DNA from 4 places in the Rhodococcus triatomae genome. Region 1 is predicted to be linked to each of the others. Evidence: riboswitches for the same ligand, from Rfam matches in the RefSeq annotation. Region 1 holds a riboswitch; each other region holds the start of a gene.
What was found. A riboswitch is a leader RNA that binds a small molecule or an ion and turns the genes downstream of it on or off. The one in region 1 is predicted to bind S-adenosylmethionine.

Region 1 (4,267 bases):
GTGATCCGATCCTGGTCCGCGGTGAGGTTGTATCCTTCGGCAGCCGTATCGGAAGCAGCCGAACCGGCCTCTGCGTCGGAGCCGCACGCGGCCACGGCCAGGAGCGCGGTGGTGGAGAGCGCGGCGATCAGTGCCCTGGCGTGTCGGGGCGGTGACGTCGGCCGGCGGAACGTGATGGGGCGGTGCAGTAGGGACATCGTGACCTTCTCGTGGTGGGGTGTGGGCGGGGTGATCGACCAGGTCACAGGACGCTGGCCAGGAAGGCGCGGGTACGTGCGTGTTGCGGATCGTCGAGCACGTCTTCGGCAGTCCCGCGTTCGACGATCACGCCGTGATCCATGAAGATCACCGTGTCGGCGACCTCGCGGGCGAACCCGATCTCGTGGGTGACGATCACGAGCGTCGTGCCGTCCTCGGCGAGCCCCCGGATCACGGCGAGGACTTCGCCCACGAGTTCCGGGTCGAGTGCCGACGTCGGTTCGTCGAACAGGATCACCGTGGGCCGTAGGGCGAGAGCCCGCGCGATGGCGACTCGTTGCTGCTGTCCGCCGGAGAGCTGGCGTGGATAGTCGTGTGCCTTGTCGGCAACGCCGACTCGCTCGAGGAGGGCGATCGCCTCGCGCTCGACATGGTCGCGCGGCCGACGCTGTGCGGATACGGGTGCCTCGACGACATTCTCGAGAACGGTCAGGTGTGGAAAGAGATTGAAGTTCTGGAAGACGAACCCGATCCGTGACCGTTGGCGGAGGATCTCCGTCTCGCGCAGTTCGTGGAGCTTGTTGCCTCGCCTGCGGTACCCGATCAGGTCGCCGCCCACGCGGATCGTGCCCCGGTCCACCTTCTCGAGGTGGTTGAGCGTGCGCAGGAGAGTGGATTTCCCCGATCCCGAGGGCCCGAGAATGACCGTGACCTCTCCGGTTCCCACCTGGAGGTCGACGCCGTCGAGAACCTTCAGGGAACCGAAGGACTTGTGTACCCCGCGCACGTCGACAGCGAGCGCCGGGGCGGCGGCAGTGGAAGGGGCGGTGCTCTTCTCGTCCGTCATCGCGTGCCACCTCCCCGCGGGAGGGCGGGGCCGCGCTCGGCGATCTCGGCGAACCGTGCCCGGATCTTCTGTAGCGGGGTCATCGGGAGAGCCCGCGCCGAGCCCCGGGCGTAGTGGCGCTCGACGTAGTACTGGACGACGGAGAGTGCGGTGGTGAGGATGATGTACCAGACGGTCGCCACCATGAGGAGGGGGACGACGCGCCCGTTTCGTCCGAAGATCACCTGGACCTGATAGAACAACTCGGCGATGGCCATCGTGGACACGATCGACGTGCCCTTGAACAGGCTGATCACTTCGTTGGCTGCGTTCGGGAGGATGGACCGCATCGCCTGGGGAAGCACGATTTTCAGGAACTGCCTGCGGCGCGGAATGCCGAGTGCCTTGGCTGCTTCCACCTGCCCGGGATCGACGGAGATGATCCCGCCGCGAATGATCTCCGCGGAGTAGGCGGCCTGATGCAGGGCGAGACCGATCACTGCGGCGGTGAACCCGGAGATCACTCCGCCCACCTCGAACTCGAAGAATGCCGGTCCGAAAGGTATACCTACCGAGAGTGTTTGGTACAGGTAGGCGATGTTGAACCAGAACAGCAACTGGACGATCAGCGGGATCGATCGGAAGGCCCAGATGTAGAGCCAGGAAATCGTCTGCAGGACAATGCTGCTCGACAGGCGCCCGAGGGCGACGAGCACGCCGAGACCGAATCCGAGAAGCGTTCCCCACACCGTGAGCTTGACCGTCATCCACAGTGCGCGCAGCACGGAATCGGCGGTGAAGTACTCCGCGAACGTGGGCCAGTCCCATCCCGGGTTGGTGGCGAGACCGTGGACGAACTGCGCCCCGAGCACCAGGACCAGCGCGCTGAGCGCCCAGCGCCAGGGGTGCCGGGTCCGGGCGACGACGAGGTCCGCGTCGCCTCGAGTGACACCGTGATCCGCGCGGGTCTCGGTCGGGGCGCTCATGTCGGAACACCAGAGTGGGCAGGCATCGATCCAGGCCTTTCGGGGTCAGACGATCGCGAGTCGTTCCATCGGTCCCGGCGGTAGCACCCGCACCCGAGAACGGGAGGGTTGCTGCGGCGTCGACGAGCCAGGTCTCTCGGCCGCTCTGGATGGCGTTCCGAACGCTAGACCAGCATCGGGTGGCACGTCGACAATTTGAATCAGCCTGGTGTCCAAACCGAAGCCGCACGTCGCATGCGAAACGACCCCGACCCGGTGGGGGTCGAGGTCGTTTCGGTTGGGGTGGAGCGGGTGTCAGCTCCCGTTTCTGATCACCTGGGTGATGATGTCGGCGATGAATCCACTCGGGTCGTTGATGATCGACGATCCGGACGACCCGTTGGCGATGGGTCCGGACGAGCCGAATCCGGCGCCCTCGACACTGCCGACGACGGCCTCGCCGGCATTCTTGCCGCGAATCGTCGTGCAGACTCCGATCGGATTCCAGGTCTGTTCGCCCCAGAGATCCGGTGTCATGGCGGCGCCGCTGTCGTGCACGGTGCCGACCTGTGCGTTGGCCGGAACCCGGTAGGTGATCTCGAAGACCGCCCGGTTGCTGCCATTGATGAGCCAGCCCAGCCCGGAGCTCACCGACGCCTTGCGGGTGTCCACGTTCACCGCCGGTGTGACGGCGGATCCGTTGACCGTGGCGGATTCGACGACGAATCCGGGCGGCGAATAGTCGGCGATTCCGCGCAGCAGCGGTGGGACACCCCTGGCCGTGGACACCGTCGTCCGGTAGGTGACGGTGCCGCCCGGCGCGACCGTGCCGTCGCCGAGGACCTCCTTGGTCAGCTGGATCCCGACCAGTCCTGCCGCCCCGTTCTGTACCCGGGTGGCGGAGGTTCCGCACGCCGTGTCGGCGGCGGCGACACCGCTTCCGACGGCGAGACCGCCGGTGAGAAGGGCCGCGACGGACAACGCCGCGGCACCCCGGCGGAGGGGTGAGAGGGCGCGTTGAGCTGAGGACATGAACGACTCCGTTCGATGAGCGAGATCACCCCCGGCCCCGCGCCGGAAGTGAGGTGTGTCACATCACAGAGTATTTATACGGACACTTGTTCAACTGCACAAGTCCTGGCTCCGCAAGGTGTGCCTGCTGCGGGTTGCCGGTCTCCTGCCTGGGGAAATGCAGGGGGTCTTCGCGTGGAGGTACGGAAGGGGCCGGCTCAGTAGCCGGGTACGCGGAGAATCCGGAGCACCAGATCGGCGTTGATGTTGCCGAGTTCGTCGGGAGTGAACTCGCCGTCCGGCCGATACCAGCGGCAGATGTCGGCACACAGCGACATGATCGCCAGGCCTGCGACTCGCGGATCGTCCACCAGGAAGTCGCCACGATCGATTCCCGCCTGCAACTCGCGCAGTGTCACGAGGCGGATCTGCCGTCGGATCTCCGATACCGCCTCGCGGTGCTCGGGGGTGAGATGCCGGCGTTCGTACTGCGCGATCCGGGCCCGCTGGTACTTCGTGGCGTGTACCTTGCTGAACTCCCTGACCAGCGCCCGGATCCGATCGACCGGCTCGGTGTGGGCCTCGACCGCGTCCGTGACGATCGCGAGTGAGCGTTCGGTGGATCGAAGGATGAGCCGGAACAGCAACTCTTCCTTCGATGGGAAGTGCACGTAGAGCGCCGCCGGACTCATGCCCGCGCGGGTGGAGATGTCGCGGGTACGGGTGGCCTCGTATCCCACATCGGAGAACAGGTCGGTGGCCGCCCGCAGTAGCCGGTCCTCGGAGCTCGCCTCCTCGGAGGTCTCCGGTGCCGATCCCGTGGAGGTGGTGTCGGCAGGTGTTGCTCCCATCGTGATCCTCTCCCCGCGTACGTAGGTCGCCGCACCGCCGCCGATGCACCTCGCACACTACCTGCGGTGTCGATTCGTGATTGACATCACAACCTACGTCGAGCACACTAAGCAAGCGCTCACCCACCTGAGGCGAGTGTCAACTCTCTGTATGCGGAGCGTGTCCCGAGACGAGGAGTGACCCCATGTCCGAACCCGAACCGGACTCGAGCGAATCGGTTTTTCGCGTTGTCTTCGATCACCGTGGCCTTCGGCGGCATCGTCGCCCTGTCCGACGTCAGCGTGTCCGTACGGCCCGGCGAGGTCCTGGGCGTGATCGGTCCGAACGGCGCGGGCAAGACCACCCTGTTCAACGTCGCGTGCGGATTCGTGACCCCGAAATCCGGGACGGTCACCCGGTTCGGACGGGCGATTCC
Region 2 (4,267 bases), 710 kb from region 1:
TCGAAGTGAGTGTGCCCACTTCGTCGTCTGGGTAGAGGGCGCTGCGCCCTCCGGTCGGGACGGGGATTCTCGACACGACGAGGCGAAAGCGGAGGAGGAAGCCGTGAACTATCTGGCATTGCTGATGGGTGAGGAAGAGGGTCCGGAGTGGGTACCGGGGACCCCCGAGTTCGAGGCCTCGGTGGCCCGGCACGAGGCGTTCTGGGAGCAGTCGCAGTCCGCGATCGTCGGCGGTGGCGCCCTGCACCCGACGTCCGAGGCGGTGACGATCCGGAACGACGGGCACGGGCGACTGGTGACGGACGGCCCGTTCGCCGAACTGGCCGAGGTGATCGGTGGCTTCTACGTCCTCGAGGCCGACGACCTCGATTCGGTGCTGGAGCTGGTCCGGGCCATCCCGGACACGGCCTCGGGGCACACCGAGGTGTGGCCGTTGGCGGAGTGGTCGCCGGCCTCGGACACGTCGGGGCTGTGGCTGGCGCTGATCCGGGAACCGGCGGCCGACGCCACCCCGCCGGGCACCGCCGAGTGGGAGCGCGGGGCAGCCGAACACCGCGAGTTCGGGGAGTGGGCCGGCGACGCGATCCGAGGCGGCGGCGCGGTGTACCCACCACGCGCGGCAACCACGGCGAGCGTGCGGGACGGGGAACTGCTGCTCAGCGACGGCCCCTACACCGAATCGGTCGAGGTGGCCAACGGCCTGTACGTGCTCCGGGCGCCGGACCGCGACACGGCGGTGTCCCTCGCCTCTCGGATCCCGCTGGGCGAACGGGGCTGTGTGGAACTGCGCCGAATCGTCGACGAGACCGGGTGAGGCGATGGGCACGGGCGGGAGTCGTCTGCCTTCCGGCGACCCGGATCCGGCTCGGATCTTCCGGCAGGAGTTCGGGCGGTCGGTGGGTGCGGTCACCCGGATGTGCGGCGATCTGTCCCTGGCGGAGGACGCCGTGCAGGAGGCGTTCGCCGAGGCGGTCCGCCGGTGGCCGGAGACAGGTGTGCCGGAGCGGCCCGGTGCGTGGATCACGACAGTGGCACGCAACCGCGCTCTCGACCGCCTCCGCCGGGAATCGGGGAGGGCGGGCCGGGAGAGGGAAGCGATGACGATGTGGCCCGCCCCCGACCCCGAACCGGAGCCGGGATGGACCGTCCGCGACGACCAGTTGCGCCTGCTGTTCACCTGCGCGCATCCTGCGCTGTCCCCGGCCTCACAGGTGGCGCTGACACTGCGACTGGTGTGCGGGTTGGGGACGGGGGAGATCGGCCGGCTCCTGCTGTCCGCGGAAAGTTCGGTGGCGCAGCGGATCAGCCGTGCCAAGGCCAAGATTCGCGAGGCGTCGATACCGTTCCGGGTGCCGCCCGATCACCAGCTGCCGGAACGGACGGAGCAGGTTCTGGCGTGTATCCACCTCGTGTTCACCGAGGGATACGCCGCCACCGCCGGAACGGTCCTCGTGCGCGACGAGCTGTGTGACGAGGCGATCCGGCTCGGAAAACTGTTGTGCGAGTTGATGCCGGACGAATCCGAGGCGTGGGCGCTCCTCGCGCTCATACAGTTCCAGGACAGTCGTCGCGGTCAGCGGGTGGACGTCCGCGGTGACGTCGTCCCGTTGGAAGAGCAGGACCGCAGCCGGTGGGACCGGGCCGAGATCGGTGCCGCGATCGCCTGTCTGCGAGCGGCGTCGCGCCGTGGTGCCGGGCGCTACGGTGCGCAGGCCCGGATCGCCGCGGTGCACGCCCTCGCGCCGTCGTGGGAATCGACCGACTGGGCGGCGCTGGTCGACGCGTACGACGCACTCCTCGGCTACGGCGACTCGGCGGTGGTTCGACTGAACAGGGCTGTGGCACTGGGGTTTCGGGACGGGTTTGAGGCGGGAGTCGCGGAGGTGGACCGGTTGGAGTCGGCGCGTTCACCGCTACCCGCGCACGCGATGTCCGCCGTCCGTGCGGACCTGTTGCGCCGCGCCGGACGGCTCGAGGAGTCGCGAGTGCACTACCGGAACGCGATCGCCGGAACGGTGAACGAGAATCGGCGGCGATTCCTGGAACGCCGCCTGGCCGAGGTGAGCCGCGAGTGAGCGGACGGGGGGTTTGACAGCGCGCCGGACTTCTGCCAACCTCTCTCACAGGTCATGAGTACCAGCATCAAGCCCCGGCTCGCTGGTCGGCAACCCTCCTCCGCGGTGGGGTGCTCCGGGTGACGACCTGGCTGCGGCTCAGCAGAGCCCGGCAAGCGCGGACTCCGAGGTGATCCACGTCCCATTTCCGTGGGCGCTGCCGTTCCCGACGAGTCCCTGACCACGAGGGATTTCGACATGACTGCTGTACTGGATCGCTGCACCACCGACATCGCCCCGCTCGCCGAGGTCTCGGGCACCTGTGTGCCGCTCCCGAGTGGCGCACAGTGCCGCTACGCGAACTTCGACTACGCGGCCAGTGCCCCGGTGTTGGCGCAGGTCGGCGCCCGGATCGGGGAACTGGTCCCCACCTACGCCAGCGTGCACCGCGGCGCCGGATACGCGTCGCAGGTGTCGACCGACGCCTACGAGCAGGCCCGCGTCGCGGTCGCGGAGTTCGTCGGTGCCCGCACCGGGGGAGGCCCCGGCGACGACGTCGTCGTCTTCACCCGCAACACCACCGACTCGCTCAACCTGCTGGCGGCGTGCGTGCCCGGTGACGTCGTCGTCCTGGACGTCGAACACCACGCGAACCTGCTGCCGTGGAAGAACTCCCGGGTGGTGGTCGCCTCCGACACGATCGAGGAGACGATCCGCTCCCTGGTCGGCGAACTCTGCTCCCGCCCGGCCGCTCTGCTCGCGGTGACCGGCGCCTCCAACGTCACCGGCGAGATCCTCCCGGTGGCACGGCTGGCCGAGATCGCCCACGCCTGCGGTGCCCGCATCCTGGTGGACGCTGCCCAACTCGCTCCGCATCGTCGGATCGACCTGGCGGCGAGCGGGATCGACTACCTCGCCTTCTCCGGACACAAGCTCTACGCACCGTTCGGTGCCGGCGTGCTGGTGGGTCGGCGTGACTGGCTCGATGCCGCGGCGCCGTATCTCGCCGGCGGGGGTGCCGTCCGCGACGTGACCCTGGACCACACCGAGTGGGCGGCGTCGCCGGCCCGGCACGAGGCGGGCACGCCCAACCTGTTCGGTGCGGCCGGACTCGCGGCGGCCTGCGAGGCCCTCACGGATATCGGGTTCGACGAGATCACCCGGCACGAGGCGGCACTCACCGCGCAGCTCACCGAGGGATTGCGCTGCATCGACGGTGTGCGTCTGCTCCGGCTGTGGAGTGATGCCGAGGACTCTGTCGGGATCGTCACCTTCACCGTCGACGGCGTCGCGCCGCGCGAGGTGGCCGCCTACCTGGCCGACCACGGGATCGGAGTCCGCGACGGCAGGTTCTGCGCGCACCCCGTCCTGAATCGGCTCGGCCTGCCGGGCGGCGCGGTGCGTGCCAGCCTGGGGCTGGGCACCGGGTCGGAGGACGTGCGGCGGCTGGTCGACGCCCTCGCCGAACTGGCGACCCGCGGCGGCGCGCACGACGGTGCCGAGCGGGTGACCGGCGGCACTCCCACCGGCGGCGAAACGCGCTAGCATGGGCCGCATGACATCACGGACCGAGAGCGCGGAGCGCGCTCTGTGGTGCCGTCGGCACGTGGATCTGTGCCGTACCTCGTCGGGTATGTGTCCGAACTGACCGATTTTCCGTCAGCGTCGTTCACCTACACATTCCTCGAGGAATCCCCATGTCGCACACCTCTCTCCGTACCCGTACCTCGCTCCGCCAGTTGCACGTCGCAGTGGAGCTGGCGGGCTCCGGTCACCATCCCGCCTCGGCATCGGCCGTCGGCACCCGTCCGGTGATCGGCCCGGACTACTGGCTCGACCTCACTGTTCCCGTCGCCGAGAGCGAACGTCTCGACCTGTCCGCCTACCCGCGCCACGTCGTGCGGATCCGGGCAGCCGACCTGCGTGAGGCTCAGATCGAACGAGCCCGCATCCGCACCGAACTCGCCGACGACGGGCGGGACCCCGACGACGTCACCGTCCTCGTCGATCTCGAGGTCCTCATCGCGGCGGACGCGCGCAGCGCCCGCAGGGAACTGGCCCGGTTGGACTCCGAATGGGGCGCACCGCGCACCCCCGTCTCGCTGCAGTACGTCGGCACTCCGCTCGGTCTCGCCGGGCTGATCGCCGACATCACCGCAGCCGGTGTCGCGGACGGCGTCACCCTGCTTCCGCTCACCCTTCCCGGGGTGCTC
Region 3 (4,267 bases), 1.2 Mb from region 1:
GTCCCGACGTGGACTTCTTCACCGATGCCCGACTTCTGCACCGATGGCGTTCGGTTGTCGACCGTCGCATCGCCGACGTACCGACGGATCAGCTTGTCGAGTGGAGGTCTCTCGTCCGGGAGTCGCTTGTCGTAGTTGGCGAGTCGGGTAACGTACCGGCGCGGGTGAGGATTCGCCTCAACGCTCTCGCGGAGGGTGCTCCCGTGGTTCTGAAAATGGACGAGGGTGGCGTGGTCCGTCACGTCGATCGCGCGGACTGCCCGCCCGATGCGGTAGTGGCACGCGAGACGCTGCGGCTCATCGGCTCGACGAACGAGTTCGCGGTGCGACTGTGTGACGCGCCCAGTTGTGGGATGTTCTTTGTTCCGCGTCGCCGGAACCAGGAGTGGTGCACGACCCGATGCGGTGCCCGGGTCCGATCCAGTCGCCGATACGAGGCGAGTTCGCGCCTCGAATAGGCCGGTGGTCGCAAGGGCCGGTTCAGCCGAGGGCCGGGAGCCTGATCGAAGGGCGCTGATCGCGGGAGCGGGGCGTTCGCCGGACGCGGCAACAGCGGGCTCGCCCCGGCGCTAACGTCCCGCGCGCGCGAGTGTCATGGTCTCGCCCAGCAACTCGGCCATCGCCTCGGCCTCGGTGAGGAAGCCGTCGTGGCCGTCCCGGGACTCGAGCACGCGAAGGTCGCCGCTCGTCGGGATCAGTTCGGCGAGCTCCTCCTGCAACCTCAGGGGATACAGCCGATCCGAATCGACGCCCGCGACGATGACGGGCGCGGTGATCCGCGCCAGCGCGGCGGCGATCCCACCGCGACCACGGCCGACGTCGTGTCGGTTCATCGCCTCGCTCAACAGGACGTACGTCCCCGGGTCGAAACGGCTCACGAGCTTGTCGGCCTGGTATTCGAGGTAACTCTGCACGGAGTAGCGACCGCCGTCCCAGGGATCCTCGCCGTCCTGGGCGGAATTCGCGAACCTGCTGTCCAGTTCGTGCTCGGTGCGATACGTCAGGTGCGCGATCCGGCGTGCGATGCCGAGCCCGACGCGGGGCGCGCGGTCGGTGCCGTAGTAGTCGCCACCCTGCCAGTCCGGGTCCCCGGTGATCGCCGCGATCTGGGTGGTCTGGGTGCCGATCTGGTCCGCGGTGGCCCGGGCGCCGACGGCCACCACGAGCGCGGCCGAGACCCGGTCGGGGTGGGTGACGGCCCACTCGAGCGCGCGCATGCCGCCCATCGAGCCGCCGACCACCGCCGCGAGCCGGTCGATCCCGAGGAGATCGACGAGGATGCGCTCGGCCGTGACCTGGTCGCGGATCGACGTGTACGGGAATCGGCTGCCGTAGGGACGGCCGTCCGGTGCGAGCGAGCCGGGGCCGGTGGATCCGCGGCAGCCGCCGAGGACGTTGACGGCCACGACGCACCACTCGTCGGTGTCGACCGGCGCGCCGGGGCCGATCATGCCCTCCCACCATCCGGGGGAGGGGTGGACGTCGTCGGCGGGTCCGACGACGTGGGAGTCGCCGGTCAGCGCGTGCTCGACCAGCACCACGTTGTCGCGGGTGGGGGAGAGCTCGCCCCAGCGCTGGACCGCGAGCGACACGGACTCGACGGTGGATCCGCTCTCGAGTTCGACCGGGCCGATGTCGACGGTGCTCAGCCGGCCGTCGGGAAGCAGCAGCTCGTGCACCGATGTCGCCGTCAAGATCCGACCGCCGTCAGTCCGGAACGCAGATCGGCGAGGATGTCGTCGATGCCCTCGATCCCGACCGCCAGGCGCACCAGGCCGGGGGTGACGCCTGCTGCGAGTTGCTCCTGCGCGGACAGTTGCGAATGTGTCGTGGATGCCGGGTGGATGACGAGCGAACGCACGTCCCCGATGTTGGCGACGTGGCTGTGCAGCGTCAAGGCGTCGACGAATCGCTTGCCTGCCTCCAGCCCGCCGGCGAGTTCGAACGCGACGATCGCGCCGGTGCCCTTCGGGGCGAGCTCGAGTGCGCGTGCGTGCCACGGTGACGACTCGAGCCCGGCGTAGCTCACCGAGGTGACCTGGGCCTGCCCTTCGAGGAACTCCGCGACGGCCTGAGCGTTGGCGATGTGACGCTCCATGCGGAGGCTGAGGGTCTCGATGCCCTGGCTGATGAGGAACGCGTTGAACGGTGAGACCGCGGAGCCGAGATCGCGCAGCAACTGGACGCGGGCCTTGAGCGCGAACGCGGGAGGCCCGAGCTCGGCGAAGACCACTCCGTGATAGCTCGGGTCCGGGTGGGTGAAGCCGGGGAATCGGTCCCGGCCTTCCTCGTCCCGGACCGTCCAGTCGAAGGTGCCGCCGTCGACGATCACCCCGGCGATCGCGGTGCCGTGTCCGCCGAGGTACTTGGTCGCCGAATGGACCACGATGTCCGCACCGAGCTCGAGCGGACGGATCAGGTACGGCGTGGGAACGGTGTTGTCCACGACGAGCGGCAGCCCGTGCGCGTGCGCGACCTCCGCGATCCCGGGGACGTCGAGTACGTCGTTCATCGGGTTCGAGACGGTTTCGCCGTAGAACGCCTTGGTGTTCGGTCGGACGGCCGCGCGCCACTGGTCGAGATCGTCGGGATCGTCGACGAACGAGACCTCGATGCCGAGCTTCGGCAGCGTGTAGTGGAAGAGGTTGTAGGTGCCCCCGTAGAGCCGCGGACTCGAGACGACGTGGTCGCCGGATCCGGCGATGTTGAGGATCGCGAAGGTCTCCGCTGCCTGTCCGGACGCGAGCAACAGTGCCGCGACTCCGCCTTCGAGGGCGGCGATGCGTTGTTCGACCGCGTCCTGGGTGGGGTTCATGATGCGGGTGTAGATGTTGCCCGGCTCCGCCAGCCCGAACAGCGCCGCCGCGTGATCGGTGTTGTCGAACGTGTACGAGGTGGTCTGGTAGATCGGCAGCGCCCGGGCCTTGGTGGTGGCGTCGGAGGTCTGTCCGGCGTGGATCTGCTTGGTCTCGAACGACCAGTTCTCGGTCATGGTGAATGCTCCGGGGTGGGTGCGCGTCGTGCGGCTGCCTGCAGTGGTCTGGACTGGCGACTACCTACGACAGTGGCAATTCGTCCACGGCGAGCAATGCGGTGTCGACAGACGATGCGGTATCGACAGGCGATGCGGTGCCGACAGGCAATTCGGGGCCGACGGGCAACTCATGGCTGACACCTCCACGTGGATCCGCGCTTGTCTCCCGACCCTGTGATCGGGGAACCAGGTCATCACCCGGGGCACCCCACCGCGGTGGAGGGTTGCCGGCCAGCCAGCCGGGGCTCGATGCTGACGCTCATGACCTCCGTCGATCTTAACCGCTGTCGACCGAGCGCCCGAACCGGCACCGAACACGCCTTCCATCTGCGGAAAGTTACCCATTGGTAGTAACCTGTTCCATGCCCCGCCGGTTGAAGTTTCCGGACATAGCAGTACGCTTGTCTTGTTTGGGACCGGTCTCGCCGAGGTCGACCCCGACCGGCTAGCTTTGATAATCGAATCGTTCGCGGACTCACCCACAAAGTGCGTTCGTGGTCGTGCAACCAGGGAAACTTCCTACAGCGACCCAGGAAACTCAGGAGGACGCGAAGCACCCATGTCCAAAATCAAGGTTGAGGGCACCGTCGTAGAACTCGACGGCGACGAGATGACACGCATTATCTGGCAGTTCATCAAAGACAAGCTCATCCATCCGTATCTGGATGTGAATCTCGACTACTACGACCTCGGCATCGAGTACCGCGACGCCACCGACGACCAGGTGACGGTCGACGCCGCGAACGCCATCAAGCAGCACGGTGTGGGTGTCAAGTGCGCGACCATCACCCCCGACGAGGCCCGGGTGGAGGAGTTCGGCCTCAAGAAGATGTGGCGGTCCCCGAACGGCACCATCCGCAACATCCTCGGCGGCACGATCTTCCGTGCGCCGATCATCATCTCCAACGTCCCGCGCCTGGTTCCCGGCTGGACCAAGCCGATCATCATCGGCCGTCACGCATTCGGCGACCAGTACCGCGCCACCGACTTCAAGGTCCCCGGACCGGGCACGGTGACCATCACGTACACCCCCGCGGACGGCAGCGAGCCGATCGAGCACGAATTGGTGAACTTCCCCGAGGCGGGTGGCGTCGTCCAGGGGCAGTACAACTTCACCAAGTCCATCGAGGACTTCGCTCGCGCGTCGCTCAACTACGGCCTGCAGCAGAACTACCCGGTCTACCTGTCGACGAAGAACACGATCCTCAAGGCGTACGACGGTGCGTTCAAGGA
Region 4 (4,267 bases), 650 kb from region 1:
TGCCGACGTAGTAGGGGTCGCGGCCGGTCGCCTTCGTGATCAGGGCGGCCACCGATCCGGTCGCCGGCAGCACCCCGTCCCGCGACGGCCCCGTCGGATCGGGGTTGGTGGCGATGAACCGGGCGCCACCCTCGACCAGGCGGATCGCCTTGGTGATCGCCTCGAACGAGTAGGTGCGGGTTTCGCCGAGCACGACATAATCGGGGTGGTTGTCGGTGAGGACGTACCCGGCATCGTGCAGCGCGGTCGTGAGCCCCGATTCGCCGACGACGTACGCGGTGCCGCCCGGGCGCTGGTCGCCGAGGAACTTGGCGGTGGCCAGCGCCGACGTCCAGATCGAGGACTCCGGGATGTCGAGACCGGATTGCAGCAGCCGGGCGCGAAGATCCCGTGGCGTACGAATCGAATTGTTCGTGAGCACCATGAACGGCGTCCCGTTCTCGCGCAGCTCGGCGACGAAGGAGTCGGCGCCGGGCACGAGCTTGTCCTCGTGGACCAGAACTCCGTCCATGTCCATGAGGTAGGTCCAGCCGGGGCGTTCCTCGTCGTCCGTCACCCTGCCAGTATGCGCCGCAGACCCCGCCGGGCGCTGGCGGTGTGACCGGTCAGGCCAGCAGTCGCCACAACCCGACGATCACGGCACGCAGCGCGTTCGGGGACAGCTGACGAACCCCATGAGCACACCAATCCCCATCAACTGTGCCGCGGTGCCGATCAGGCTCAGCCCGAACACCTGGGGCGCCACGGACAGTCCGAGCCCGGACAGGAACAGCATCAGCGCGACTCGTCTGCCGAATCAGAACGTGCGATCCCAGGCGCTCCAGCGGGCGACACCTCGGCGGCACCGGTCCAGCTCGATCAGGGCGACACCCGGCGGGTCTTGCTTGGCTGTGGTCATCATTCCTCCACTGGTGTCAGGATCACGCCCATGTTCCTGACGGCGAGTACTGTGGGATCGTCGGGTACCACGATGTAGGCCGTACCCCCACCGGACGGCGCGTAGGCGAACCCGGTGTCGCGAAGCGCAGGCGGGAAGCTTGTAGAGCCGGCGTCGCAGTAGCGGTCGGGGCAGATCCCCACCCACGCCAGAGTGATCGCCCCGAATCCCTCGGTGACCGCGTATCGCCCCGGCTTGATGTCTTCGGGCACCTTCCACACGCCGGCAGTGCTGTACGGATCGTGCGGCGGGACCACCTCTCCCGTGTAGGCCGCTGTCGGTGGTCCGGATCCGGCATCGCTGCTGCTGCACCCGATCGTCAGCGCCAGGATCAGACCCAGTCCGAGCGCTCCGGCGACGATCCCCAGCCAGGCGCTGTTCTTCCTCATGTGGCCTTCTCCTTCTTCGGTGTGCGGTGGGTGTCGCAGACCCGGGCCTTCTTCTCGGTAGCGACGGACACCTCGGGGCACCCTTCGACGTGGCACGCCCGCTCGATGACCCACCGGTGGACGATGACGGTTCCATCGGAGAGGGCGGCTTCGACTTCGAGGCTGGTGACCTTCTGGTCGAACTTCCGAAAGATCCGCAGGTTCACGTCGACAGACGGAAAGTCGGCCCGGACGTAGTTGCAAGTCTGGCGGATATAGTCTTTCGCCTGCTGTTGGTCGACGCCTTCGAGATCGCATCCGAAATCTTCTTCGGGGCGATCACCGATCGTTTGAAACCAGCGAACCCGGGAGTCGAGTGGCATCGCGCTTCTCCTGTGTGACGGGCATCACAGAGCGTATCGTTCACCAGGTCGAAAGGGTTAGCCGTGAACGTGTGGAACTTCTGGGAAATCATCCTGACCTCGATCTCCGGGTGGTTTGCCAGCTGAGAAGTTATTCCTCAATGGTGATCACCATGAACGGCGTCCCGTTCTCGCGCAGCTCGGCGACGAGGGAGTCGGCGCCGGGCACGAGCTTGTCCTCGTGGACCAGGACTCCGTCCATGTCCATGAGGTAGGTCCAGCCGGGGCGTTCCTCGTCGTCCGTCACCCTGCCAGGGCGCTGGCAGTGTGACCGGTCAGGCCAGTAGTCGCCACAACCCGACGAGGCCGACGACCACGATCGTCGCTCGCAGTGCCGCGGGGGACAGTCGCCGCCCGTAGCGGGCGCCGAGGACCCCGCCGACCACCGATCCGACGGCGATGAGCCCGGCCGCCTGCCAGTTGATCCGGTCGCCCGCGACGACGATGTAGGCCGCCGCGGCCACGATGTTGACGACGAGCGCGAGCAGATTCTTCGCGGCGTTCATCCGCTGCACGGACTCGGGCAGGATCGCACCCATCACGCCCATGAGCAGGATGCCCTGGGCCGCGGTGAAATAGCCGCCGTAGACACCGACGGCGAAGGTGCCCACGGTGAGGAGCAGCAGCCGCGTCCGGGACAGCGGCAGATCCTCGCGGGCACCGACCCAACGCTGAATCCGCGGCTGCAACACCACCAGGACGAGAGCGACGACGAGTAGTGCGGGCACGACGCGCGCGAAGACCGTCTCCGGCAGGTGCAGCAGCAGCCACGCGCCGCCGAGTGCACCGAGCAGCGATGCCGGGATCTGCCACTTCAGTCGCGAGCCCTGACCGGCGAGCTCGCGCCGGTACCCCCAGGTTGCGGATATCCCGCCGGTCACGAGCCCGACGGCGTTCGACATGGTCGCGGTCACCGGCGGCACCCCGAACGCGACCAGGGTGGGAAACGTGATGAGGGTGCCGCTGCCGACGAGGGCATTGATCGCCCCGGCGCCGAGGCCGGCGAGCACGATCACCAGCGATTCCCACCAAGTCATCACAGCGACGTTACCGGCCCGTCCCGAGTAGGTGACGGACGGGTGAGAGGCCCATCGAACACCATTCGCGGCCCGTCGTCACGGTTTGAATTCACCCAGATTCTATCGGCTAAATCATTGCGGGAGTGAGTGTTTGACGAGTTGACGACCTGGCCGGCCGGGCCTAGAGTTCGGGTTGCCATCCAGAGCGACCGAGAGACCTGGCTCGTTGACGTCGCAGCAACCCTCCGGACTTCGCGCATTCGCCGCGGGGATTCGGGTGCGGGTGCTACCGCCGGGATCGATGGGAAGGAAATCGTTGTGAACTCTCGTGCGTGTTCGTGCGCCCGCCCCGCCGTGTCGGGGGTGTATTCGTGAAGTTCCTGCTGATGAGCCTGATCGTGCACAGGCCGGATCCGGTGACGGGCGAGAAGCAGTCCACCTCCGAGAGGCTGCGCGAGGTGGTCGATGCCGCCGTGCTCGCCGAGGAACTGGGATACGACGGGTTCGCGGTGGGTGAGCGGCACGAGCATCCGTTCCTGTCGTCGTCGCCGCCGGTCGTGCTCTCGAACATCGCGGCACGCACCGAGACCCTGGCGCTCTGGACCGCGGTCACCACGTTGAGCCTGCTGGATCCGGTGCGGGCGTTCGAGGACTACTCGACGCTCGACAACCTGTCCGGTGGTCGGCTGCAGCTGATCATCGGCAAGGGAAACGGCACCGCGCAGGCCGAGTTGTTCCACGTCACCCCGGACGACCAGTGGGAGCGCAATCGCGAGGGGTACGAGTTGCTGCGGCGGCTGTGGGAGAGCGAGGACGTCACCTGGACGGGACGTTTCCGTCCCCCGCTCGAGCACGCGGTGACTCTTCCGAGGCCGTTGCAACCGCGGCTGCGGATCTGGCACGGCAGCGCGACCAGCCGCGAGTCCGTGGACCTCGCCGCTCGGTACGGGGACCCGCTGTTCTCCGCCAACGTCACGAATCCGATCGAGCCGTACGCGGAACTCGTCCGGTACTACCGGGAGCGGTGGGTCCACTACGGCCACGACCCGGTCGACGCCCTCGTGGGAGCCGGTACCGCGGGCTTCCACGTGACCGAGAACTCGCAGGACGCGATCGACGCGTGGCGGCCGATCCACGCTGCCCAACTCGACTTCGCCCGCGGGCACGGACTGCCCGTCGTGTTCGAGACGGTCGAGGACTTCGTCGAGCGCAGTTCGGCTCTGATCGGGAGTCCGGAACAGGTGATCGACAAGGTGCACCGCTACCACGAGCAGTTCGGTCACGAGGTGATCCATCTCTCCGCCGAGCGCAACGGTCTGCCCGACAAGGAGCATCGCCGCGGCCTCGAGCTCTTCCAGTCGAGTGTGGCTCCGGTGCTGCGCCGGGACCTGCCGAGCCGGCCACTCGGGGCGGTCGGCCGATGACGAGCGAGGGCTTCACCGGAGCCTGGGCGCGCAGGCACGTCGACCTGGGCCGGCTGTCTGCGTCGATCTGTCGACGCTGACCCGCGTCTCGCCGCAC

Region 2: linked by a shared signal. The riboswitch ahead of G4H71_RS07975 (aminotransferase class V-fold PLP-dependent enzyme) and the one ahead of G4H71_RS11300 (amino acid ABC transporter permease) in region 1 are both predicted to bind S-adenosylmethionine.
Region 3: linked by a shared signal. The riboswitch ahead of G4H71_RS17390 (bifunctional o-acetylhomoserine/o-acetylserine sulfhydrylase) and the one ahead of G4H71_RS11300 (amino acid ABC transporter permease) in region 1 are both predicted to bind S-adenosylmethionine.
Region 4: linked by a shared signal. The riboswitch ahead of G4H71_RS14490 (LLM class flavin-dependent oxidoreductase) and the one ahead of G4H71_RS11300 (amino acid ABC transporter permease) in region 1 are both predicted to bind S-adenosylmethionine.

What each region holds. Positions count from the first base shown of each region.
Region 1 is NZ_CP048814.1:2,407,314-2,411,580, forward strand. It holds gene G4H71_RS11290 (ABC transporter substrate-binding protein) at 1-197, opposite strand, end outside; gene G4H71_RS11295 (amino acid ABC transporter ATP-binding protein) at 242-1,045, opposite strand; gene G4H71_RS11300 (amino acid ABC transporter permease) at 1,042-2,010, opposite strand; SAM riboswitch class I at 2,073-2,166, opposite strand; gene G4H71_RS11305 (hypothetical protein) at 2,305-3,021, opposite strand; gene G4H71_RS11310 (TetR/AcrR family transcriptional regulator) at 3,219-3,851, opposite strand; gene G4H71_RS11315 (ABC transporter ATP-binding protein) at 4,080-4,267, shown strand, end outside.
Region 2 is NZ_CP048814.1:1,700,998-1,705,264, reverse strand. It holds gene G4H71_RS07985 (YciI family protein) at 104-814, shown strand; gene G4H71_RS07980 (RNA polymerase sigma factor) at 819-2,075, shown strand; SAM riboswitch class IV at 2,126-2,239, shown strand; gene G4H71_RS07975 (aminotransferase class V-fold PLP-dependent enzyme) at 2,313-3,599, shown strand; gene G4H71_RS22875 (putative leader peptide) at 3,601-3,702, shown strand; gene G4H71_RS07970 (LLM class oxidoreductase) at 3,752-4,267, shown strand, end outside.
Region 3 is NZ_CP048814.1:3,646,669-3,650,935, forward strand. It holds gene G4H71_RS17380 (CGNR zinc finger domain-containing protein) at 1-458, shown strand, start outside; gene metX (homoserine O-acetyltransferase MetX) at 570-1,694, opposite strand; gene G4H71_RS17390 (bifunctional o-acetylhomoserine/o-acetylserine sulfhydrylase) at 1,691-2,992, opposite strand; SAM riboswitch class IV at 3,185-3,301, opposite strand; gene G4H71_RS17395 (NADP-dependent isocitrate dehydrogenase) at 3,594-4,267, shown strand, end outside.
Region 4 is NZ_CP048814.1:3,059,673-3,063,939, forward strand. It holds gene G4H71_RS14460 (HAD-IIA family hydrolase) at 1-517, opposite strand, end outside; gene G4H71_RS14465 (hypothetical protein) at 635-775, opposite strand; gene G4H71_RS14470 (hypothetical protein) at 898-1,326, opposite strand; gene G4H71_RS14475 (hypothetical protein) at 1,323-1,688, opposite strand; partial or broken gene G4H71_RS14480 (HAD-IIA family hydrolase) at 1,831-1,935, opposite strand; gene G4H71_RS14485 (sulfite exporter TauE/SafE family protein) at 2,003-2,764, opposite strand; SAM riboswitch class I at 2,940-3,054, shown strand; gene G4H71_RS14490 (LLM class flavin-dependent oxidoreductase) at 3,118-4,170, shown strand.